DNA from 3 places in the Serratia fonticola genome. Region 2 is predicted to be linked to each of the others. Evidence: predicted binding sites of a transcription regulator. Region 2 holds the regulator's gene; each other region holds the start of a gene.
The links. The regulator PurR, encoded in region 2, represses purine synthesis genes. The targets are predictions, from matches to a motif close to CANGCAAACGTTTGCNTG.

Region 1 (8,055 bases), 1.3 Mb from region 2:
TGATGTGCGCCGCGATGATGCGCCGCTGCGGCAAGTTGCCGGGCTGCCGGGTGAGTTCGATCGCTTGCGCAAGCATTATCAGGAACGCCGGGAATGGTCTTCACTGCGGGTGCAGTGCGATGACAGCGCCAGTGCGGAACTGCTGCACAAACTGGGCTTCGGCGTCCTGTAAAGGACAACGCGTAAGGTTGCCTTAAGCAATAAGCGGTAAAGTTTATCGGGCGGTGACTGCATCGCCCGTTTGCATTTGAATCAAATACTCTGGAGAAACCCAATGTCTGACGGCTGGAATATCGCTGTGCTCGGTGCCACTGGCGCAGTAGGTGAAGCGTTGCTGGAATTGCTACAGGAACGCCAGTTCCCGGTGGGTGAACTCTTTCCTTTAGCCAGCGAACGCAGTGCTGGTGCGACGGTGCGTTTCAACGGCAAATCTTTGCTGGTGGAAAACGTAGAAGAATTCGACTGGTCGCAGGCACAACTGGCGTTTTTTGTGGCCGGTAGCGAAGCTGCGGCCCGTTACGCTGATGATGCGGGCAACATGGGCTGCCTGGTGATCGACACCAGCGGCCATTTTGCACTTGAGCCGGACGTGCCGTTGGTGGTGCCAGGCGTTAACCCACAGGTGCTGGCGGATTACCGCAATCGCAATATCGTAGCGGTGGCCGACAGTATGGTGAGCCAGCTGTTGACGGCGATTAAGCCGCTGACCGAACAGGCCGGGCTTTCCCGCTTGCACGTCACCACGCTGATGTCGGTTTCGGCACGCGGCAAGGTTGCCGTGGACGATCTGGCTGGCCAGAGTGCGCGTCTGCTGAACGGCATCCCCGCAGAGCCGGGCGTGTTCGCCAAGCAGTTGGCGTTTAACCTGCTGCCATTGATGACCGATGAGCAGGGCAGCGTGCGCGAAGAGCGTCTGATCGTCGATCAGGTGCGTAAAGTGTTGCAAGATGAAGGGCTGCCGATTTCGGTAAGCTGCGTTCAGTCGCCGGTGTTCTACGGCCACGCGCAAGTGGTGCATCTGGAAGCGTTGCGCCCAATCGCGGCAGAAGAAGCTCGCCACGAGCTGGAGCAGGCTGAAGATATCCAACTGAGCGAAGAAGACGATTATCCGACTCAGGTTACCGAAGCTTCCGGCAGCGATATGCTGAGCATTGGCTGTCTGCGCAATGATTACGGTATCCCCGAGATGCTGCAGTTCTGGTCGGTGGCCGATAACGTGCGCTTTGGCGGCGCGTTGATGGCGATCGAAACCGCAGAACGGCTGTTGCAGGAGCAGATGTACTGATGTCCGAGGTGGAGTTGCCAACCCAGCCAATGCTGAAAATTGCGCTGGGGATTGAGTATGACGGCAGCCGTTATTACGGCTGGCAGCGTCAGCAAGAGGTTACCAGCGTCCAGGCCTGCCTGGAAAAAGCGTTAAGCAAGGTGGCGGATGCGCCGATCGGCGTATTCTGCGCCGGGCGAACCGATGCCGGGGTGCATGCCACTGGGCAGGTGGTGCATTTCGAAACCGCCGCACAGCGTAAAGACGCCGCCTGGACGATGGGGGTGAATAGCCACTTGCCGCCGGATATCGCGGTACGCTGGGTCAAAGAGGTCAGCAGCGATTTTCATGCTCGCTTCAGCGCCACCGCGCGGCGTTATCGCTACATTATTTATAATCACCGCTATCGCCCTGCGGTCTTGCAGCAGGGGGTGACGCACTTTTATCATCCGCTGGACGCCGATCGCATGCATCGTGCCGCGCAGGCTTTGCTGGGGGAAAACGACTTTACCTCATTCCGGGCGGTGCAATGCCAGTCACGCACGCCGTGGCGAAACGTAAAACACGTTAAGGTTTCGCGCTATGGCGAATATATCGTGGTAGATATAAAGGCCAACGCCTTTGTCCATCATATGGTGCGCAACATTGTTGGCAGCCTGATGGAGATTGGCTGTGGCAATCAGGATGAGAACTGGATGGGCGAGCTGTTGGCGCTCAAAGATCGCAGCCTGGCGGCCGCAACCGCACGGGCTGAAGGTCTGTATCTGGTCGCGGTTGATTATCCAGAGTCGTTTGCCTTACCCCGGCCACCGATGGGGCCGCTGTTTTTAGCCGACGATTAACTGGCAGGCTGGCAGATTAATACGTTATTTATGGGTGCCAACGCCGGGTGAGAGAGACACCCGGTCAATTGAGAGTGTTTATGGACATCATCAAGTTTCTGATTGATTTTATTTTGCATATTGATGTGCACCTGGCAGAACTGGTCGCGCAATACGGTATGTGGGTTTACGGTATTCTGTTCCTGATCCTGTTTTGTGAAACCGGGCTGGTGGTTACGCCGTTCCTGCCGGGGGATTCTCTGCTGTTTGTCGCCGGTGCGCTGGCCGCGTTGCCTTCCAACGATCTCAACGTGCATACCATGGTGGCGTTGATGGTGATTGCGGCGGTGATTGGTGATGCCGTCAACTACACTATTGGTCGGCTGTTCGGCGAAAAGCTGTTCAGCAACCCGAACTCGAAAATTTTCCGTCGTAGCTATCTGGACAAGACCCACCAGTTCTACGAGAAACACGGCGGAAAAACCATTATTCTGGCGCGATTTGTGCCGATCGTGCGCACCTTTGCGCCGTTCGTGGCCGGTATGGGGCATATGTCCTATCGCCACTTTGCTGCCTATAACGTGATTGGTGCGCTACTTTGGGTGCTGCTGTTCACTTATGCTGGCTACCTGTTTGGCGACTTGCCGATCGTGCAGGAAAACTTGAAGTTGTTGATTGTTGGCATCATCCTGGTTTCAATTCTGCCGGGCATTATTGAAATCTGGCGCCATAAACGCGCGGCTGCCCGCCAACAAAAACAGTAAAAACACCGCTTAACCCGTCGGTTCGACCAGTTTTTTGTCCACACAATCGGGCCGATATGGTTTAATGAGCGACATTTATGGTCTGTTCCCGCGAACGACCCTGAAGCCAATGCCCTGGTAGCGTACCTGTTGCGCTTAGCTCGGCATTTTTGCATTGGGTGTGTTTCGGGAGGATTGTTAAGGCATGAACAGCGGACGGGTGTCTGCCAGGTTCAAACAGAAAGGTCATCGATGAGCTGGATTGAACGAATTCTCAACAAAAGCAATGTTACGCAAACCCGTAAGGTGAGCATTCCTGAAGGGGTCTGGACCAAATGCGATAGCTGTGGTCAGGTCCTTTACCGTGCCGAATTGGAGCGTAACCTTGAGGTCTGCCCCAAGTGCGACCACCACATGCGCATGTCAGCCCGTATGCGTCTGCATACCTTGCTGGATGAAGGCAGTGAAGTGGAACTGGGCAGCGAACTGGAGCCGAAAGACGTTCTGAAGTTCAAGGATTCCAAAAAGTACAAAGATCGTCTGGTTGCCGCACAGAAAGCAACCGGCGAGAAAGACGCGCTGGTGGTGATGAAGGGCACGCTGTATGGCATGCCGATCGTTGCAGCCTCCTTCGAATTCGCCTTTATCGGTGGTTCGATGTCTTCTGTAGTCGGTGCGCGCTTTGTGCGTGCGGTTGAACAGGCGTTGGAAGATAACTGCCCGCTGGTGTGCTTCTCTGCCAGTGGCGGTGCGCGTATGCAGGAAGCGCTGATGTCGCTGATGCAGATGGCGAAAACCAGCGCCGCGTTGGCCAAGCTGCAAGAGCGTGGCCTGCCGTATATTTCGGTACTGACCGATCCGACCATGGGTGGCGTGTCCGCCAGCCTGGCGATGCTGGGCGATATCAACATTGCCGAGCCAAAAGCGCTGATCGGCTTTGCCGGGCCACGGGTTATCGAACAAACCGTACGTGAAAAACTGCCGCCGGGCTTCCAGCGCAGCGAGTTCCTGATTGAAAAGGGCGCTATCGACATGATCGTGCGCCGTCCGGTGATGCGTCAGACCCTGGCCAGCATTCTGTCCAAGCTGACCAACCAGCCGCAGCCGCATTTCGATGAGGCCGCGCCGGTCATCGCTCAGGAAAATCAGGCCGACGCCTGAGGAGCAGACAAAGACCCGGTATAGGTGCAAGCCTGCGCCGGGTTCCGCCGCCATTTTGTGGCTAAGTTGCGGCGGGAAACGAAGAGCATCGCTTTTGACGTCGTCAGGGCGATGCGTCTTACGGATTTATGAACCCAAAGTCAGTGATGGGACTCATGCAAAACCACCAAATTCCCCAAGCCACGTCGCCATTGAGCTCGTGGCTTTACTATCTGGAACGTCTGCATAGCCAGGCGATCGAACTCGGCCTGGAGCGTGTGCAACACGTTGCGGCGCACCTTGACCTTCTCACTCCTGCTCCTACGGTATTTACCGTTGCCGGTACTAACGGCAAAGGCACCACCTGCCGCACGTTAGAGGCCATTTTGCTGGCTGCCGGGCTGCGGGTAGGGGTTTACAGTTCACCGCATCTGGTGCGTTACACCGAACGGGTGCGCATACAGGGTGAAGAGCTGAGTGAGACTGAACACAGCCGCTCCTTTGCCGCGATTGAAGCTGGCCGGGGGGAAACCTCGCTGACCTATTTCGAATTTGGCACCCTTTCGGCGTTACAGCTGTTTAAGCAGGCCAGGCTCGACGTAGTGATCCTGGAAGTGGGCCTGGGGGGGCGTCTGGACGCGACCAATATCGTTGAGCCAAGCGTCGCCGTGGTGACCAGCATTGCCTTGGATCACACCGATTGGCTAGGCCACGATCGTGAAAGCATCGGCCGCGAGAAGGCGGGGATATTCCGTGGCGGCAAGCCTGCCGTAGTGGGTGAGCCGGATATGCCACATAGCATCCAGCAGGTAGCGGAAGATCTCAACGCTCAACTGTACCGCCGTGATGAAGCCTGGTCGTTCAGCGAACAGGGCGAACGCTGGCAATGGGAAGGGGGAGGTACACGCCTGACAGATCTCCCTATGCCTAACGTCCCCTTGGCGAACGCGGCGACGGCATTGGCTGCGCTGCACTATTCGGCGCTGGAAATTGACGAGAAGGCGATTTTTGCCGGTCTACAGCAGGCCGCTTTGCCAGGGCGTTTTCAGATCGTGCAGCAGAACCCGCAGTTGATCCTGGACGTTGCCCACAACCCTCATGCTGCGGCCTATCTGGCTGGGCGATTGGCGAAACTCCCCTGCAATGGCGGTGTGGTTCGCGCGGTGGTGGGGATGCTGTCGGACAAAGACATTGCCGGTACGTTGGCCTGCCTGAGCGAACAGGTGGACGAGTGGTACTGCGCGCCGCTGGAAGGCCCGCGCGGGGCCAGCGTTGAGCTGCTGGCACAGTATTTAACGGAACCACGCAAGTTTGCCGATGTCGAAACTGCCTGGCGTCAGGCTATGCAGGACGCGGATATTCAGGATATTGTGATCGTCTGTGGGTCTTTCCACACTGTTGCCCACGTGATGGCGGCGTTAGACGAGAGGCGGGGAGTGTGAGTGGCAAGTAAATTTCAGAATCGACTGGTTGGAACCGTGATTTTGGTTGCCCTGGGGGTGATTGTCCTGCCGGGGCTGCTTGACGGCAAAAAGAAGCATTATGAGGATGAGTTTGCGGCGATCCCGTTGGTGCCCAAACCGGGGGATGCTCATGAAATCGACGTGATCCCACCGGCCAATCAGGCGCTACCTTCGGTTCCACCGGAGGGGGCTGGTGCTTTGGTTGAGCAGCAGCAGGCCGCCGCCGAGGCTTCCGCCCAGCAGGCGGCTAATCAAACGACTCAACCGCAGCAGCCTGCGGTTGTTGCTCCGCCACCTATCGAAACCAAACCGGTTCAGCCAACCAAACCCAAGCCTGTGGAATCTAAACCGGTAGAAGTGAAGCCGGTGGAAGTGAAACCTAAGCCAGTGCCAACACCGCCAAAGGTAGAGCCAAAGCCGGAAGTGAAACCAGAGCCGAAGGCTGAAACCAAACCTGCGGTTGAAGAAAAGGCACCGGCTGGTCAAGCCTATGTGGTGCAGTTGGGGGCGTTGAAGAATGCTGCCAAGGTCAATGAGATCGTCGCTTCGCTGCGCCTGTCTGGGCACCGGGCTTATACCGTGCCATCCACGCCGGTGCAGGGTGAGATCACCCGCATCTACGTTGGCCCAGATGCCTCGAAGCAGAAGCTGCAGGCTTCGCTGGCGGAGCTGAATGGGATCAGTGGGTTGAGCGGGCAGGTGAAGGCGTATAGCGCGCGTTGATATACCCGTCGTCTTTCAAGCTGCAGCGTTGTTACCTGCACTATCTCACCCCAGTCACTTACTAAAGTAAGCTTCTGGGGATGAGATAGCTGGGCGCCTAGCTACAACTCGAAATCCATAGGGTATAAGCCAGTAGTTTTTCCTATGCCCTTGTAAAATATCAAGAGGGAACTGGAGTAGTGTCACAACCGCTAGCCGTGACTTGGACGATCCCCTCCCTGTTGGAGAAGGTACGGGAAAGTCGGAATTGTGTCACAACCGCTAGCCGTGACTTGGAAGATCCCCTCCCTGTTGGAGAAGGTACGGGAAAGTCGGAATTGTGTCACAACCGTTAACCGCGACTCGGACGATCCCCTCTCCCTGTGGGAGAGGGTTAGGGTGAGGGGCCACAGTGCTCAAGGAGGAGGATTGCTAAATCACCACTAAAATTGTGCCTTTCAGGGGCCGGATATCCTAAGTAGGCGCGGCGATTAGCAATTTTAATACCCGTCGTCTTTCAAGCTGCAGCGTTGTTACCTGCGCTATCTCACCCTAGTCACTTACTAAACGTAAGCTCCTGAGGATGAGATAGCTTGTCGCCTAGCTGCAGCTTGAAATCCATAGGGTAACATCGCCGTTTTTTATTTGTTACGTGGTGGGAAATCCGCTACGCAAACGTTTTCTTTTTCTGTTAGAATTCGCCGCGATTGGATGCAGGGGCGATTCATCATTGGAATAGTTCATGGTCTGGATTGATTACGTCATTATAGCGTTGATTGGATTTTCGGCTCTGGTGAGCCTGATCCGAGGTTTTGTTCGCGAAGCATTGTCACTTGTGACATGGGGATGTGCGTTCTTTGTTGCCAGCCATTTCTACCCATACCTTGCAGCCTACTTCACCCGTTTTGAAGATGAGCTGGTACGTAACGGCATTGCGATTGCCATTTTGTTTATCGCAACGCTGATTGTGGGCGCTATCGTTAACTATGTGATTGGGTCATTGGTAGAGAAAACCGGGTTATCGGGCACCGATCGGGTGCTGGGCGTGTGTTTCGGCGCACTGCGCGGCGTGTTGATCGTAGCGGCGATACTGTTCTTCCTGGATACCTTTACCACCCTGTCGCAAAGTGCGGACTGGAAACAGTCACAGCTGATCCCCCAGTTCAGTTACATCATCAGATGGTTCTTTGACTATCTGCAAAGCACGTCGAGTTTCTTACCAACCCAATTACCGGGGCGGTAGCGGCTTAGAGGAAAAGACAACATGTGCGGTATTGTCGGTATCGCCGGTTTTATGCCGGTAAACCAGTCGATTTATGATGCATTGATGGTGCTCCAGCATCGTGGACAGGATGCCGCTGGCATCGTCACTATTGATGCCCATAATGGGTTCCGCCTGCGCAAGGCAAATGGTCTGGTGAAAGATGTATTTGAAGCCCGCCATATGCTGCGCCTGCAGGGCAACATGGGCATTGGCCATGTGCGTTACCCAACGGCTGGCAGCTCCAGCGCTTCAGAAGCTCAACCTTTCTATGTCAACTCGCCGTTCGGCATTACGCTGGCACACAACGGCAACCTGACCAACGCCCACGAACTGCGCCAACAGCTGTTTGAGCGTGGCCGCCGTCATGTCAACACCACTTCCGATTCCGAGATCCTGCTGAACGTGCTGGCTACCGAGCTAGACCGATTCCCGCATTATCCACTGGAGTCCGACAACATTTTTACCGCCGTTGCCGCGATGCATCAGCAACTGCGTGGCGCTTATGCCTGCGTAGCCATGATTATCGGCCACGGTCTGGTGGCGTTCCGCGATCCTAACGGCATTCGCCCGCTGGTGATTGGCAAACGTGAGCTGGAAGATGGCCGCTGTGAGTACATGGTGGCTTCTGAGAGTGTGGCGTTGGATACCTTGGGCTTCG
Region 2 (8,055 bases):
AAAGACGTGGTGAAAATCAAAATGCCGCGTACCGCCAACGAAATGTACCACCTGCGTGATGCAGCGCCGATCAAGCGTAATGAGCTGGAGAAAGGCGATCTGGTGTTCTTCCGCATCAACAACCGTGGCACCGCCGATCACGTTGGAGTCTATCTTGGTAACGGTAAGTTCATCCAGTCACCGCGCACCGGTGAAGAAATTCGCATCAGTCAGTTGGATAACGACTATTGGCAGAACCATTACATTGGTGCCCGCCGCGTAGTGACCCCTACCACCATCCGTTAACCTTTCACGGCTGAGCCAACTGCTCGGCCGTGCTCTCAATCTCCCGCTGCAACTTTAAACAATCAGTCACTTGGCACACTTTGGATGTTCTTTTCCCCCCGAAAGTTGTTAAGATTAATAACCATAACAAAAGTGGTGCAATTGCGTTTTTCCGCCCTCGGCCCCTTAGGCCTGCAGCGTCGGAGAGGCGTATTGTCTATAAAAGGAGAAAGCAATGTCGTTTGAATTACCTGCATTACCATATGAGAAAAACGCTCTCGAACCGCACATTTCCGCAGAAACGCTGGAATACCACTATGGCAAGCACCATAACACCTACGTGGTTAACCTGAACAATCTGGTGAAAGGCAGCGAGTTCGAAGGCAAATCCCTGGTCGAGATCGTCAAGACCTCCACCGGCGGCGTGTTCAATAACGCCGCTCAGGTCTGGAACCACACCTTCTATTGGCACTGCTTATCACCGCAAGGTGGTGGCGAGCCAACGGGCGCAGTGGCAGAGGCCATCAATAAGTCATTCGGCTCCTTCGCCGCCTTTAAAGAGCAATTCACCGATGCCGCCGTGAAAAACTTCGGCGCGGGCTGGACTTGGCTGGTGAAAAAAGCGGACGGTAGTCTGGCGATCGTCAGCACCTCAAATGCGGCAACCCCGCTGACCGGCGCAGACGTTCCGTTATTGACCGTTGACGTGTGGGAGCATGCTTACTACATCGACTACCGCAATGCGCGGCCAAAGTACCTGGAAAACTTCTGGGCGTTGGTGAACTGGGCGTTCGTGGCAGAAAACCTGGCTTAACGGCGGGTGACTAGCTAATAATAAGGCGCGGCATCAAGCTGCGCCTTTGTTTTTCTGCTGCGGATCAGTTCAATGCGGCAATAAAACTGAAAGCAATAATCATTGCCAAGGCACCCACGGTGGTGAGTAATGACATCTTCAAATCGGTATCCATATACAACTCCCTCTCAGATTGGCTTTTCAAGAGCATAAGCCACACAGTTTATACGTCAAATCATTTTCCCACAGTTCGTGATTAAAATCTTGTTATGCTTTCCCCGCTGATAATTACCGATTAGCTCTTCCACTTTTCTTCAATATGCGACAAAATCCGCAGTTCACAACTGCGTACCGATAAACTGCCCCTCCCTGTTCAAGCGATTTACGACTTCAGCACTAAAAACTCAGTTTTCGCTTATCTGGGAAAGGATCTACGTAGGCAAACGATTAACATCATACTTACATGCTGTAACATGTGGGTTTAGGAGTCATTTTTTACATGGCAACGATTAAAGATGTGGCCAAACGCGCTGGCGTTTCTACCACTACCGTATCGCACGTTATCAATAAAACGCGTTTCGTCGCCGAAGATACCAAAACGGCCGTTTGGGCCGCCATCAAAGAGCTGCACTATTCACCCAGCGCCGTCGCCCGCAGCCTCAAGGTCAATCACACCAAATCGATCGGTTTGCTCGCCACCTCGAGCGAGGCCCCCTATTTTGCCGAAGTGATCGAAGCGGTAGAAAACAGCTGCTACAGCAAAGGCTATACCCTGATCTTGTGTAACTCGCACAATAATCTGGATAAACAGCAAGCCTATCTAGCGATGCTGGCGCAAAAGCGCGTCGATGGCCTGCTGGTGATGTGCTCAGAATATCCAGATCAGCTACTGGGCATGCTGGAAGATTACCGTAATATTCCCATGGTAGTGATGGATTGGGGTACCGCACGCGGAGACTTCACCGATACCATTATCGACAATGCCTTCGAGGGCGGTTACCTGGCAGGCCGCTACCTGATCGAACGTGGCCACCGGGACATCGGTGCAATTCCTGGTCAACTGGCGCGTAATACCGGTGGAGGTCGCCACCAGGGCTTTCTGAAAGCCATGAAGGAAGCCAACATCGAAGTGCGCGAAGAATGGATCGTGCAGGGGGATTTCGAGCCTGAATCTGGCTACAAAGCCATGCATCAGATCCTGTCGCAAAAGCATCGTCCAACCGCCGTTTTCTGTGGCGGCGATATTATGGCCATGGGGGCGATCTGTGCCGCCGATGAGCTGGGGTTGCGTGTACCGCAGGATATCTCGGTTATTGGCTACGACAACGTGCGTAATGCCCGCTACTTCACCCCGGCGCTGACCACCATTCACCAGCCGAAAGAGCGACTGGGCGAAATGGCCTTTACCATGCTGTTGGATCGCATCATCAGCAAGCGTGAAGAATCGCAGGTGATTGAAGTGCATCCAAAACTCATCGAGCGCCGCTCAGTCGCCGATGGTCCTTTTGTCGATTACCGCCGCTAAATACTGTGCCTTAACCCCATATTTCTCCGTAGGGGCGCCGCATGCTGCGCCCGATTCCCCCCCGGGTCCTCTTCACTGAGCCATTCCTGATTGAGCGTTTCGCTATCGCCCAGATAGTCCAGCAGCCAGGCCATGGCCGGAGACTGGGCGTTTTGCTGCCAGGTCAGGCAGCAAGCGCTGGGCGGGAAAGGCTCATGCAGTGTCAACACCACCAGTTCGCCACTTTGCACCAACGGCAATACGCGATGTGCAGGCACCATGCCCACACACAGCCCGGCACGCAAACAATCTACCGCCGAAACCCAGTCCGGCACGGTCAGCCGCCGCTGGTTGTCCAGCGACCAGGTCACCCGCTTGGGTAAATTGCGCGAAGTATCTTCCAACAGCAACGAGGGATAGGGCCGTAGCTGATCGTCGCGCAGCTTTCCTTGCAAGGCGGCGAGCGGATGTTTAGCATGTACTACGCAGAGCCAATTCATAAAGCCCATATCGCGAAAGGCAAAACCGCCACCCACCGGCACCGCCCGCGTTGCACCAATGGCCATCTCCGCTCGGCCATCGACTAGCGCATCCCATACGCCGTTGAATACTTCCGGCTGCACTATCAGTTCCACGTCGGGGAAATGGCGATAAAAATCCAGCACCAGTTGGCGGCTGCGCTGAGGTTTGACGATCAGATCGACCGCAATCCGCAGTTGCCCGCGCCAACCGTTGGCCACCTGCTGGCACTGTCGTCGGGTATCGAGCATTTTTTTGATAACAACCCGCGCCTCCTTAACAAATAGCGCCCCCGCTGGCGTCAGTTCCACATCGCGGTGACGGCGTTCAAACAGCGGTACCGCCAGCCATTGCTCCAGTTGGCGTACCGTATAGCTCACCGCAGAAGGAACTCGGTGCAACTCCTGTGCCGCCGCGCTGAAACTGCCGGTCCGCGCTACCGCATCTACCACATCGAGTGAATATTCAGACCACATATGTTTGCCTTCAAATTTTTTAACAGCATCTTGCAAATATTACCGTTTCACAAGCAGAGATCCAGCCGTATACACTTGCCGGCGCTTCAAAACCTGCGACAACATAATTTTAACGAGAAATAGCAATGCGAAATTTTGGATTTATGTTCTACCTGGCCGGCCTGAGCATGTTGGGCTATCTGGCTACCGATATGTACCTGCCCGCCTTTGGGGCAATGCAGCAGGATCTGCAAATCTCCGCTGGGGCGATCAGCGCCAGCCTGAGTATCTTCCTGGCAGGCTTTGCCTTTGCCCAGTTGCTGTGGGGGCCGCTGTCCGACCGTATTGGCCGTAAGCCCGTGTTATTGATTGGCCTGGCGCTGTTCGCCGTCGGCTGCCTCGGTATGCTTTGGGTCGAGAACGTGGCACAACTGTGGTCACTGCGCTTTATTCAAGCCATTGGCGTGTGTTCCGCCGCCGTCACCTGGCAGGCGATCGTGGTCGATCGCTACCGCGATGGCAAAGCCAACCGCGTTTTTGCCTCCATTATGCCGCTGGTTGCCCTCTCTCCAGCGCTGGCCCCGCTGCTGGGCGCCTGGTTGCTCAACCATATGGGATGGCGGGCCATCTTCGCCGTGCTGCTGGGGATCACTGCCCTGCTGCTGATCCCCACCTTACTGCTGAAAGACCGCAGCAGACTGGTACCTTCCGCCGATAAAAAGCCCAGCCTTGGCTTTATGCAGATCTTGAAATCCCCGGTCTTCAGCGGCAACGTGATGGTTTTTGCCGCCTGTTCTGCCGGTTTCTTTGCCTGGCTGACGGGCTCCCCCTTTATCCTTGGCGATATGGGGTATAGCCCCAATGATATTGGCCTGAGTTATGTGCCACAAACGCTGGCTTTCTTATTAGGAGGTTACAGCTGCCGTAGCGCCTTAAATCGCATTTCTGGCAAAACCTTGCTGCCATGGCTGTTGGTAGCTTATGGCATCAGCATGGTAGCGCTGTATCTGATTGCCACCCTGAGCGAACCGACGCTGACCACTCTGCTGATCCCGTTCTGCTTTATGGCGTTAGTAAACGGTGCCAGCTATCCTATTTTAGTGGCCAATGCGTTGATGCCCTTCCCCAACAACAGTGGCAAAGCTGCTGCGCTGCAAAACACGCTACAATTGGGTTTATGTTTTATCGCCAGCCTGTTGGTTTCGGCATTTATCGCCCAACCGCTGTTAGCCACGGCTACCGTAATGGTTGCTACCGTATTTTTAGCGGCCTTGGGCTATCTGATCCAGCGTGGGAAAGGAACGGATGAAACTCAGGTAACACGGCAGGAGCATGCCGACTCCGTATCATAATTACCTATGTAAATAGTCACTTAATGAAAATTCTTGCCGAGCGCGATTTGCAGTTGAGTCTACGCCTCGGCAAGCCTATACTCAAAAACGACCTTTTAGAATAACAGTTATACTAAGATCTTATTGCAGCAACTGCTGCGTACGTGGATGGCATCACACTTTATTTAAGGTTGCATTTACCCGCGTCCTTTGACGCAGGGAGTCTCTTAAATTTCCTCTGTTCAAGTCGGATTTCAGACACCACGGTGAATTTTTACCGTAGGTATACGTATGTCCCTGTAGAAATTGTCTACGCTAAATTCTGCAGGATCATAAGTCAGAAGAAGGTGATGGAGAAGCTATGAGTTCATCGTGTATAGAAGATCTGAGCATCCAGGATAACCATTGGTATCGTATCGCTCATGAAATGCTTAGCATGGCCGGCATTGAAATCAATGGTTCACGCCCTTTCGATATTCAGATCAATAATCCCAATTTCTTTAAACGCGTACTGCAAGACGGCTCTCTGGGGCTGGGCGAAAGCTATATGGACGGTTGGTGGGAGTGCGAACGGCTGGACATATTTTTTCAGCGGGTTGTCGCAGCTGGCCTGGAAAAGAAACTGCCCCACCACCTGAAGGATATCTTGCGTATTGCCGCCGCCCGCCTGACCAATCTGCAATCCCAAAAACGTGCCTGGATCGTTGGCAAAGAGCATTACGATCTGGGTAACGATTTGTTTACCCAGATGCTGGATCCCTATATGCAATATTCCTGCGGCTATTGGCAACAGGCCACGACGTTGGAAGAAGCGCAAGAGGCCAAGCTACGGCTAATTTGCGAAAAACTGCACCTGCGGCCCGGTATGCGGGTATTGGATATCGGCTGTGGCTGGGGCGGTCTGTCTGCTTATGCGGCCAAGCACTACGGCGTTTCCATGGTGGGGGTCACCATCTCCGCCGAACAGCAGAAAATGGCGCAAGAGCGCTGTGCCGGGCTGGACGTGGAAATTCTGCTGCAGGATTACCGCGATCTCCACCAGCAGTTTGACCGCATCGTCTCGGTCGGCATGTTCGAACACGTTGGGCCGAAGAACTACCGAACCTATTTCGAGGTGGTGGAACGTAATTTAAAACCTGATGGCATTTTCCTGTTGCATACCATAGGGTCCAACGAGACCGATATGAACGTTGATCCGTGGATCAATAAATACATCTTCCCCAACGGCTGCCTGCCGTCGGTGAAACATATTGCCCAGGCCAGCGAAGGCCGTTTCGTCATGGAAGATTGGCATAATATCGGCGCAGATTACGATCGCACCCTGATGGCCTGGTATGAACGTTTCAAACAGAGCTGGCCACAGCTGGCATCGCGCTATTCCGAACGTTTTGAAAGGATGTTCAGTTATTACCTTAATGCCTGCGCAGGAGCGTTCCGCGCTCGCGATATTCAACTTTGGCAGGTGGTATTCAGCCCTAAAGGCGTCGAAGGCGGTCTGCGAGTTCCCCGCTAAAATCCTTTACCCCAACCCACAGGGTTGGGGTAAAGGGTTATTAACCGCAATAAACGCGAATGATTTTGTCTTCACTGTCACCCAGGAAGTTCAAGCGCTTTAGATTGAAGTCCATGGTTACCATCGAGTTATAAGGAATAGTCCGTACCTGCTGGGGAATATTAACCCCGTCCAACGCAGACAGCGGTTTACCCACATAATTCTGATACTGCGATGCACCACAGGTATCATCTTCAGCCTCGGCAGTCTGTGAGTTCGCCTGTTCTGAGGAGCTTGAACAGGCGGTCAGCGCCAACAGCGCCGCTAGCATCATCGTTTTCCCGTAAAACTTCACGTTTGGCTCCTAAGTGTGGTTATTGGTGCAGGGTTATCAGGCTTTGGGTACAGACGGCTTGGTGACAGCTAATGCAGCCTCACGATTAGCTAGCACACGCTCGACGGTATCCACCACCGCTTGAGTTTGCGGATCGATTTCTATATTGACCTTATCCCCCAGGCGCTTTTTACCCAGCGTGGTGCGCTCGAGGGTTTCCGGGATCAAATGCACGCAGAAACGGTTATTGACCACCTCGCCTATGGTCAGGCTAATGCCATCGATGCCGATGAAACCCTTATGCAGCACATATTTCATCAAATCGATATTCGGCATACGCAGCCAGATCTGGCGATTATTTTCCGAGGTATAAATCTTGGTGACTTCCGCAGTACAGATAATATGCCCGGACATCAAGTGTCCGCCGATTTCATCGTTAAACTTGGCGGCTCTTTCCAGATTGACCACATCACCCAGTTTAAGATCGCCAAGATTGGTCAACCGCAGAGTTTCTTTGATCAAATCAAAGCTGACGCGATTGCCTGCAATCTCCGTGACAGTCAGACAGCAGCCGTTGTGGGCCACCGAGGCCCCCAACTCCAGCCCTGGTAACAGCTCATCAGGCATTTCAACAACGTGGGTACGGAAGTTGGGTTTTTCATCAATGGCAACCAGCGGGGCGGTGCCTTGTACGATACCGGTAAACATGTTGGCCTCTTCTTTATGACTATGTTCAACGCGCTGTAAGCAGTTTGCCCCAGTTACGGCAGAAAACCAAACGCACAACGGCAAAAAAACAGTGCTTGCCTAGTTTATGCCCTGAGGGGCTAACAGCACTGTAGTTTCAAGACGACGAGCATAACTATTTCTTTACAACCTTTGCTTAACCCCGGCTAGCAGGTACAATCTTTTCGGCATATTCCGCAGTTTTTAGTTGTTGCTGATGCAGCGACACCCCTTCCCCATAAATAATTAGAAAGGTGTATACGTGCAGAAGTACTTTATTGAGGCGCGTAGTTTATTGGCCCTCGCAATTCCGGTCATCATCGCGCAAATATCCCAAACCGCAATGGGCGTGGTCGATACCATCATGGCTGGCTCTTATAGCGCCACAGATATGGCCGCCGTTGCCGTCGGTACCTCTATCTGGCTGCCGACCATCCTGTTCGGCCACGGTTTACTGCTGGCCTTGACCCCGGTGATCGCCCAGCTCAACGGCGCGGGCCGCCGCGATCGTATCGCGTATCAGGTGCGCCAGGGCTTTTGGTTGGCATCAGGGGTTTCATTACTCATTATCGCCGTGATTTATAACAGCCAACTGGTGATCGACATGATGCACAACATCGATCCGCTGCTGGCTGAA
Region 3 (8,055 bases), 2.4 Mb from region 2:
GATGACCGGCCTGTGGTTGGCCGTATTGGCAGACTCTGGGGCAACCGCGCTGGTGACCGCCAACGCCTTACGGCTGTTGAAAAAACGTCAGTAAGACCATTCTATCGTCAGGGCGCAACCCACTGTGCCCTGACGTTCTTACCTGAAAAATAGCACGACCAAGACGCACTTAATGCCCCTATAAGCCACAGGACTTTAATATATTCTCCAAGCACCTTTACACTACATACCTATAAATTCTATGAATTTATCAGGGTAATGGTCGAGTTAATGAAACCACTGCATTCTTATAACATCCTGAATCTGATCGTCGTTACCTTCATTCCTTCCCTGGCTCTGGCGCAACAGCCTGATGCCGCCGCTACCGCACAGCTCATTGATGAAGCAAAACGCCCACCCTTCACCCAAGGTGCGGCGATGCCAACCGCCCAACATAACGCACCAACGACAGTGCCCCAGCCAGAACATCGTATGTTGCCAATTTGGGGGGATGAGGCTCGAGCCCGCGGCTATGAGCTGCCAGAGCCGTTCGGTATTGGCGTCAACTACATGAACATACGGCAGAATATCGATGTCGAGAGTATCAATTTTTCCGGACTAGGCCTGGGTTCGCTCGCCATTCCGTCGGATTTGTTCAACATCGGCGTTGGCAAAACCCGCGAACAGAGCAAAACGGAAACCATGCGTCTGGACACCTGGCTGCTCCCGTTCCTCAACGTTTACGGCATTGTTGGCCATACCAAAGGCAGTTCGTTGTCTCAGGTCTCCGTGGACGCCGATCCCAGTAAATACAAAGGACTGGATCGTATCATCGCTTCTGCCGTGCACAGCCTGAACCAAAGCGGGCAACTGCGCGATCTGGACTTCAAGCTCGATTTTAAAGGCACCACTTACGGTGCAGGCGTCACGCTAGCCGGGGGCTATGAGAACTGGTTCACCACGCTCGATACCAACTATACCCGTACCAGCTTCAATATCCTTGACGGCCAAATTTCCGCGCTGACGGTGACACCCCGTGTCGGCTACCGCTTCCAGGTGCCCGGTATCCAAGGCCAAAGCAATCTGAACCTGTGGGTCGGCAGCATGTACCAGGATGTGCAGCAGGAGTTCAGAGGCAGCCTGTCTGATTTGCAGATGCCCGCAGCGCTTCAGCCCCTGATCGCCATCGCCAATCAGAAAGGAGAAGGCCGTTTCGACGTGAAGCAGCATCTGCAATCACCTTGGAATGTGCTGCTGGGTGCACAATATGAGATCACGCAGCATTTCAACCTGTTGACCGAATTTGGCTTTAGCCAACGCAACAGCTTTATGGTCTCAGGTGAATATCGCTTCTGATGGCGATACCGCTCCGCTACCTGACGCTGCCCCTGCTCGCTATGCTGTCCTGCGCCCATGCCGCTTTGCTGTCACGTCAGCAAGTTGATGGGATGCTAGCCCCTCTGGGTTCAGACAATCATTTCGACAGCAGTAAAACCATCGATTGGGGTGTGTTGCCCGGCCCGTTTTATACCCCAGAACTCGGTCTTGGCATCGGCACCGCTGTCGTGGGCATGTACCGGCCAGACAGCCTTGATAGCGTCAGCCAAAATTCAACGCTGGCGCTAAAGGGCTTTTTCAGCAGTACCGGTGCCTTCGGCGTTGGCTTTGAAAACTACAGCTTTTTCGCTAACGACCAATGGCGCTTCTTTGCCAGCGGCTCCCTGAATAATATGCCCACCTATTTCTGGGGCACCGGTTATCAAGCCGGGCGTCACGACGGCAATAAGGAGAAATATACCCAGCAATCTTTCCAGATAGCGCCAGAGCTGCTGTATCGTATTGCCAATGCCACCTACGCGGGAGTTGGCTGGGATTTTTCTTCAACGCACGCCAGCGATCCCGATGGGGGAGAGAGCAGCCTGTTCAAAGCTCAAGCAGCGGGCACCTCATCGATCAGTTCAGGGATCAGTGGCTCGTTAAGCTACGATACGCGTGATTTCGTTTCTAATGCCAGCCGTGGCCAGTTTCTCAGCCTGAGCGACACCTATTTCGCACCAGAATTGGGCGGCGATAGCCGCTTTAATACCCTTGAAGGCCAATACAACGCCTATTACAGTCTGAGTGAGAAGAGCGTATTGGCACTTGATGTCTACAGCCGTCTGACCACTGGCGATGTCCCCTGGGACAGATTATCTGAACTGGGTGACGACAAACGGATGCGAGGCTATTACCAAGGACGTTATCGCGACAGGAATACGTTCAGCGGCCAAGTTGAATATCGCCGCAAATTGAACTGGCGGCACGGTTATGTTCTTTGGGCAGGAGCCGGAACCCTAAGCCGCAAAAGCCGTGATCTAGGCCAAGAGCCTTGGTTGCCGACGGTGGGGGCTGGCTACCGTTTTGAATTCAAACCGCGGATGAACGTACGGCTCGATTTTGGGGTCGGGCGTGAAAGTAGCGGGTTTTATTTTCAGGTAGGAGAAGCTTTTTAATGCGTTTTGTTGCGCTGATATTTTTGCTGCTGCTTAGCCCCATACTGCCGGCCAAGGCTCTGGAAACGCTGATCGCCTCGCAACCAACCCGCCAGAGTCCTCTTGCCTGGCCGGTGACCAAGCCACTCTCGCCACCGGATGGTTTGCGCCCTTGCTGCGCCTTTGGCTATAACCTCAAAGTACAGGCGTTAGGCATCCCGGTGCCGTTTTATCAATTGGGTAACGTCGTAGACGCCGATCGCCTTGGCGCACATCACTATAATGACAGCGCTTTCAATGCCGTCGGCAACTTGATGGGCTTGGGCAGTGAACAATTGGGATTGGTCTACACCTATCGTGGGGGATTTATCGACATCGCTCACGTTCGCGATACCGCCGACAATACCCTGTTCCTGTTCAGCCAGCTGTTGCCTAAGCTGGGCCAGCAATGGACACTCGATCTTGGCCCGGAATTGGCAAAGCGTCGTATACAGCTGAACGCCTTCACCCCACCGCAAGAGGCTGCCCAACGCTATACGTTAGCGGCTTATCTGGCCGGAGAACTCGCTTTCCAGATGGCGGCATGGCATGAAGTGGCGCAGTGGTATGGCTACCAATCGGTGCCCGGATTTCCTGAAGAGATTTCGGCCTTTACGCCAGAGGATTTGTACTCCAACCTGCTAGGGGCAAGGTTGGCGATCGACGCTATCTTGCAAGGGCGCGCGGTATCCGTTGCCAGTTACAACAGCGCAATGGAGACACTGCTACCCGAGGCATTGCACCAGCTTGGCGCCGTTTCGATCACCGAAACCCAGCGGCAGTTTGACGGCATTGACGGCGACTGGTGGGACAGCCACCGCCGAGTACCGGAGAAATTTTTAGTCTTAAAACGGGATTACACCACCAGCAGCAATCGCCTGCCCAATCAGCCCCCCTTCGAGTATGCCGCTCCACAACGCCTGACGTTGCCGCTACAGATTGAAGGATTAACGCTGGCGAAACTGGCGGAGCTGCAACTCTGGCCAGGGGATTCCATGCACAACTTGCCAGCCCCGGTGCATTATTATCGCCCAGAGGATTTTAGTGGGTTGGCGTTACACGCGAGCGCACAGGACGCACGGCAGATACTGCAGAAACGTTAAGCAACCGCTTGTTGATTAACTCTCGAGCCCTTTGCGCAGCAGATAGCGATACGGGGCCTGCTCGGTTTCCTGGGCCACCAGCGTATGTTCCATAAAGCGGCAAAAGCCCGGGATGTCACGGGTGGTGGCCGGATCGTCGGCGATAATCAGCAAGGTTTTACCGTTATCCATATGGCGCACGGTTTTGCGCACCATCATGACCGGTTCCGGACAGCGCAGCCCCAGAGCGTCTAGCGTCTGGTCTGCCTGGGCAAAAATGTCAGTCATACATCTCTCTCGATCTAAAACGATCGGCGAACCCTCGCCGGATCTGATTACCCGCTAGTTTACGCCGGTAGTTTTTCTGCGCAAGATACGTTAACGTTTGCGTTAAATTTAACCATTGCATTGAATGCCCAAACGCGTACCATGTCGCCGCGCAGTTAACAATGGGTTCCCTCACCCCACACTCAAAAAGGCTACATTATGTATTCGTTTACCGATCGACAACGCTTAATCGCGTTGGTTTGGCTATCGCTATTCCACATCGCCATCATAACTTCCAGCAACTACCTGGTGCAGTTGCCGATCAGCATTTTCGGCTTTCACACCACCTGGGGTGCCTTCACTTTTCCGTTTATCTTCCTGGCCACTGACCTGACCGTGCGGATCTTCGGTGCCCCGCTGGCACGCAGGATTATCCTTGCCGTGATGGTCCCGGCGCTGTTTATCTCCTATGTGATCTCCACCGTCACTTTCCAGGGCGAGTGGCAGGGTTTTGCCGCCTTGACCAGCTTCAACCTGTTTGTGGCGCGTATCGCCGCCGCCAGCTTTATGGCCTACGTACTGGGCCAGATCCTGGACGTGCAGGTGTTCAACCGCCTACGCCAACGCAGCGCCTGGTGGGTTGCCCCCGCCGCGGCCATGTTCCTGGGCAATATCAGCGATACCCTGGCCTTCTTCTTTATCGCCTTCTACAAAAGCAGCGATCCCTTTATGGCCGCTAACTGGGTGGAAATCGCGCTGGTGGATTACAGCTTCAAAGTGCTGATCTGCCTGGTGTTCTTCCTGCCGATGTACGGGGTACTGCTCAATATGCTGCTCAAACGCTTGGCAGAACGCCAACCCGCCAACCGGTTTCAACTGAGTTAACCCTGCTTCTCGGTTATTATGGGCAGCTTGATTTTACGGAGGCTGCCCATGCGCTTAACCACTCGCCAAGCTACACTTGAAGAGATCCACTCTCTTTACCTCTGCATTCCAGAATTTGGCAGCCTGCACAGCCTGAGCGATTTGCAGCAACGCATCGGGGATAACCCCTCTCACGGCTTGATTGCCGAAATTGATGGCCAGGCAGCCGGTTTTAAACTCGGCTATCAAACCACGCCTGGGGAGTTCTACAGCTGGCTGGGGGCAGTTTTACCTGCCTTTCGCCGCAAAGGGGTCGCCCAAGCCATGCTGGCGGAGCAGGAGCGTTGGGCGCGTTCGCAAGGCTATCAACAGCTGTGGGTAAAAACCCGCAACCAGTTCCGCGCCATGCTAATAATGCTCATTAGCCACGAATATCAGATTTTCACTCTAGAAAAGAAAGGCGAAGTAGACGAGTATCGTCTATTACTTAAAAAAAACCTGTGACATCTAGCCATACGGTCAACCAACTCTATCTGCAAAGGAATAAGGAACACCAGATGCGTAAAGTAACAAAATTGATGGGTATCGGCCTGTTAGTGCTTGGCCTGGCGGCCTGTGATAGCGCCACCAAAGACACTAATGCCCCCGCAGGCAGCGCAGCAGCCAGCGTCCCAACCGGGCAACAGGTGAGTTTATTGGATGGCAAGCTGACCTTTACCCTGCCAAACGGTTTGGCCGATCAGAGCGATAAGCTGACCAACCAGCCAACTAACGTGCACATCTATGCCGACAGCACCAACCAGCGTGCGGTGATCGTGATCGTTGCCGACAAGGCTGCGGGCGATCTGGACACCCTGGCCAAGCACATGGAAGAGCAGCAACACTCCCGCGATGCCAACCTGCAGGTCATTACCAATAAAGCGGTTGAAATTAACGGCACGCCAATGCGCCAACTGGATACCGTGATCACCGTGGCAGGCCAAAAAGCCTATTCTGGCGTGCTGCTCGCTATGCTGCCAGACGGTAAGCAACTGACCCTGCAAATCACGCTGCCAGCGGATAACCAGCAGCAGTCTCAAAGTGTAGCGGCTGGCGTGTTCAATACGGTGAAGATCAAGCAGTAATCGAAGTGGGCCAGCATGCTGGCCCGTTTAATCAGTTACGCCAATGCCTGTGCTAACAGGGTGATCGGATGTTCACAGCGCTTGCTGGTGGACATCTCGATCTGCCATTTGCAGGTTTCACAGTCGGTGATCACCATATCCACTCCGCTGGCTTCAATCTGGCGAAATAGCGAGGCACCAATGCCTTGCGAGGTTTCATAGTTTTCCGACTTGAAGCCGTAAGTTCCGGCGATACCGCAGCACTGCGAGTCCAGCACCACCAGTTCCAGCCCTGGGATCTGCCGCAATAGCTCCAGCGTATAGGCTGTCCAGCCCATTTTCTCCATATGACACGGCGTGTGGTAAGCCACCCGCAGCGGTGTCTGTTTGAGCGGCAAGGTGCGCCCTTGGCTGATCAGACGATAGAGATAACGCGTAGCCAGCTCAACTCGTTCACGTACCGCCGAGGTGTCCACGTCCAGCAAATGCGGATACTCATCACGCAGGGTGAAGGTGCAGCTCGACGAAGTGGCCACCACCGGTATGCCTTTGGTCAGGACCGCCTCATGCAGTGACTCCGCATTCACTTTGGCCTGCTTCTTCGCCTGCGCAATAAAGCCGTTGGCGATCAGCGGTACACCGCAGCATTTTTCACGTTTAAGCAGTTGCACACCGATATCCATGGCGTTAAACACCTTGATCAGGTCTTTGCCAAGTTGCGGGTGGTTGTAATTAACAAAGCAACCGTGGAAAAACGCCACCTGCTCGGCATAGCGCTGCTGCTGTTCCGCCTGCTGGCGATACCAACGGCGGAAGGTGCCAAACGAGTATTTCGGCAGCTCACGCCGATGGTCGATCTTCAGCGCCTTATCCAACAGCTTGCGCACCGGCTTCAGGCCGGTAGTGGCATTGACGATCGGCGCAAACGGCGTCGATAGGGTGCCCATGATGTCAGTATGGCTTAGGATGGCATCGCGCAGCGTCGGTTTACTTTGGCTGAAGTTGGCCCGGGCGCGTTGGATAATATCGCCGATTTTAACGTCGGAAGGGCAAGCCACCTCACAGCGCTTGCAGTTGGTACAATACTTCAACGCTTCATCATAGAGCGCCGGATCTTTCAGCCGCAGGCGTTCCCCATCTGGCCCGGCCTGTTTTGGCCCCGGATAGAGCGGGTTGGCCTTGGCGACCGGGCAATAGGTGGTGCAGACGGTACATTTGATGCAGCTCTCGAAGCTGTTGTCTGGTAACAGGCTCATGCTGAAACCTCCTGGGCCAGGATCTGTTGGGCTACGTGCAGTGCACCGAGCAGCGAAACCCCGGCACCACATCCCTGCTGCAACGGATCGTAACCGCCAACCACGGCACCGATAGCATACAGATTGGTCATCGCCTCCCCCTGTTTTAACGCCCGCAGCGCGGTATCGGTCTGAACCCCAAATTGCAGGTACGGCTGCGGAGCAAACAGATTGGCATCGCTCCAGTCGGCACGTTCGGTTTTGCTGTACACGTCGAGGCCAAATACCGGCTCACGAATACCGTCAAAAGCGGCCACCAGGCCGTTGCTGAAGAAGCTGCCGCTGGCCAGTATCACCTGCTGTGCCCGCAGCGGAATATCGGTGTGATTGCGGGTATACAGACCGGTGACGCGCTGCCCGTCGAAGCTGGCACGCAACACGCTATCCCCCGGCATAAATATCCCACCCAGCTGCTGCAAGCGCTGGCGCAATGCCTGATGCAGCCGCATGCCGAGCACGGAAGGTGGCAGCGTGGGTAACAGATAAACAGGCTTACCGACCAACCGGCGCAACGTCATCAACGGTTCATCATCCTCTAGCCCCAGGCAGGCTGGCAGCAAGATGGCCTCTGCCTCACCTGCCTGGCGTGTGATCTCTTCCGCCAGCAGGGCCAGATGTTCTGGCAGATCCAGTACGCGGGCGATATTCACCGCGCGGAACTCGCTGGGATTATTACGTAAGCGATCCAACACTGGCAGATGCAAAAATGCCACCTCAGCCTTGAGACCCTGCTCTTGCATCAATGAGCTGGCCGCCATCTGCGGTTGGAAATCCAGAAAACCTTCAATCCCAAGCACGGCGATATTCTGCCACGGCAGCTTGCCGTCCAAGGGAGAAACAGGGATCGCCTGGGGGCTGAGCCAGGTGGCACGGCGGGTCCCAAGCGGGGTCACGCGTAGATGGTTTTGGCTGCTATCACCCTGCATCTGCCACCCGCAACGCTGTAGCAATTGCT

Region 1: a site for PurR is predicted at 6,802-6,819, ahead of cvpA (colicin V production protein). Genes of this name have one in related genera too.
Region 3: a site for PurR is predicted at 3,946-3,963, ahead of WN53_RS09460 (7-cyano-7-deazaguanine/7-aminomethyl-7-deazaguanine transporter). Genes of this name have one in related genera too.

Annotation. Positions count from the first base shown of each region.
Region 1 is NZ_CP011254.1:5,831,100-5,839,154, reverse strand. It holds gene pdxB (4-phosphoerythronate dehydrogenase PdxB) at 1-172, shown strand, start outside; gene WN53_RS25915 (aspartate-semialdehyde dehydrogenase) at 275-1,285, shown strand; gene truA (tRNA pseudouridine(38-40) synthase TruA) at 1,285-2,106, shown strand; gene WN53_RS25905 (DedA family protein) at 2,187-2,849, shown strand; gene accD (acetyl-CoA carboxylase, carboxyltransferase subunit beta) at 3,081-3,989, shown strand; gene folC (bifunctional tetrahydrofolate synthase/dihydrofolate synthase) at 4,145-5,410, shown strand; gene dedD (cell division protein DedD) at 5,411-6,154, shown strand; gene cvpA (colicin V production protein) at 6,876-7,376, shown strand; gene purF (amidophosphoribosyltransferase) at 7,398-8,055, shown strand, end outside.
Region 2 is NZ_CP011254.1:4,545,615-4,553,669, reverse strand. It holds gene WN53_RS20175 (C40 family peptidase) at 1-285, shown strand, start outside; gene sodB (superoxide dismutase [Fe]) at 500-1,078, shown strand; gene cydH (cytochrome bd-I oxidase subunit CydH) at 1,143-1,232, opposite strand; gene purR (HTH-type transcriptional repressor PurR) at 1,557-2,582, shown strand; gene punR (DNA-binding transcriptional activator PunR) at 2,579-3,556, opposite strand; gene punC (purine nucleoside transporter PunC) at 3,682-4,887, shown strand; gene cfa (cyclopropane fatty acyl phospholipid synthase) at 5,228-6,379, shown strand; gene WN53_RS20145 (I78 family peptidase inhibitor) at 6,420-6,713, opposite strand; gene WN53_RS20140 (riboflavin synthase) at 6,750-7,400, opposite strand; gene WN53_RS20135 (MATE family efflux transporter) at 7,681-8,055, shown strand, end outside.
Region 3 is NZ_CP011254.1:2,131,775-2,139,829, reverse strand. It holds gene WN53_RS09485 (zinc/cadmium/mercury/lead-transporting ATPase) at 1-94, shown strand, start outside; gene WN53_RS09480 (hypothetical protein) at 418-1,335, shown strand; gene WN53_RS09475 (BamA/TamA family outer membrane protein) at 1,335-2,471, shown strand; gene WN53_RS09470 (DUF4056 domain-containing protein) at 2,471-3,592, shown strand; gene tusA (sulfurtransferase TusA) at 3,608-3,859, opposite strand; gene WN53_RS09460 (7-cyano-7-deazaguanine/7-aminomethyl-7-deazaguanine transporter) at 4,058-4,723, shown strand; gene WN53_RS09455 (GNAT family N-acetyltransferase) at 4,772-5,206, shown strand; gene WN53_RS09450 (DcrB family lipoprotein) at 5,260-5,826, shown strand; gene glpC (anaerobic glycerol-3-phosphate dehydrogenase subunit GlpC) at 5,862-7,061, opposite strand; gene glpB (glycerol-3-phosphate dehydrogenase subunit GlpB) at 7,058-8,055, opposite strand, start outside.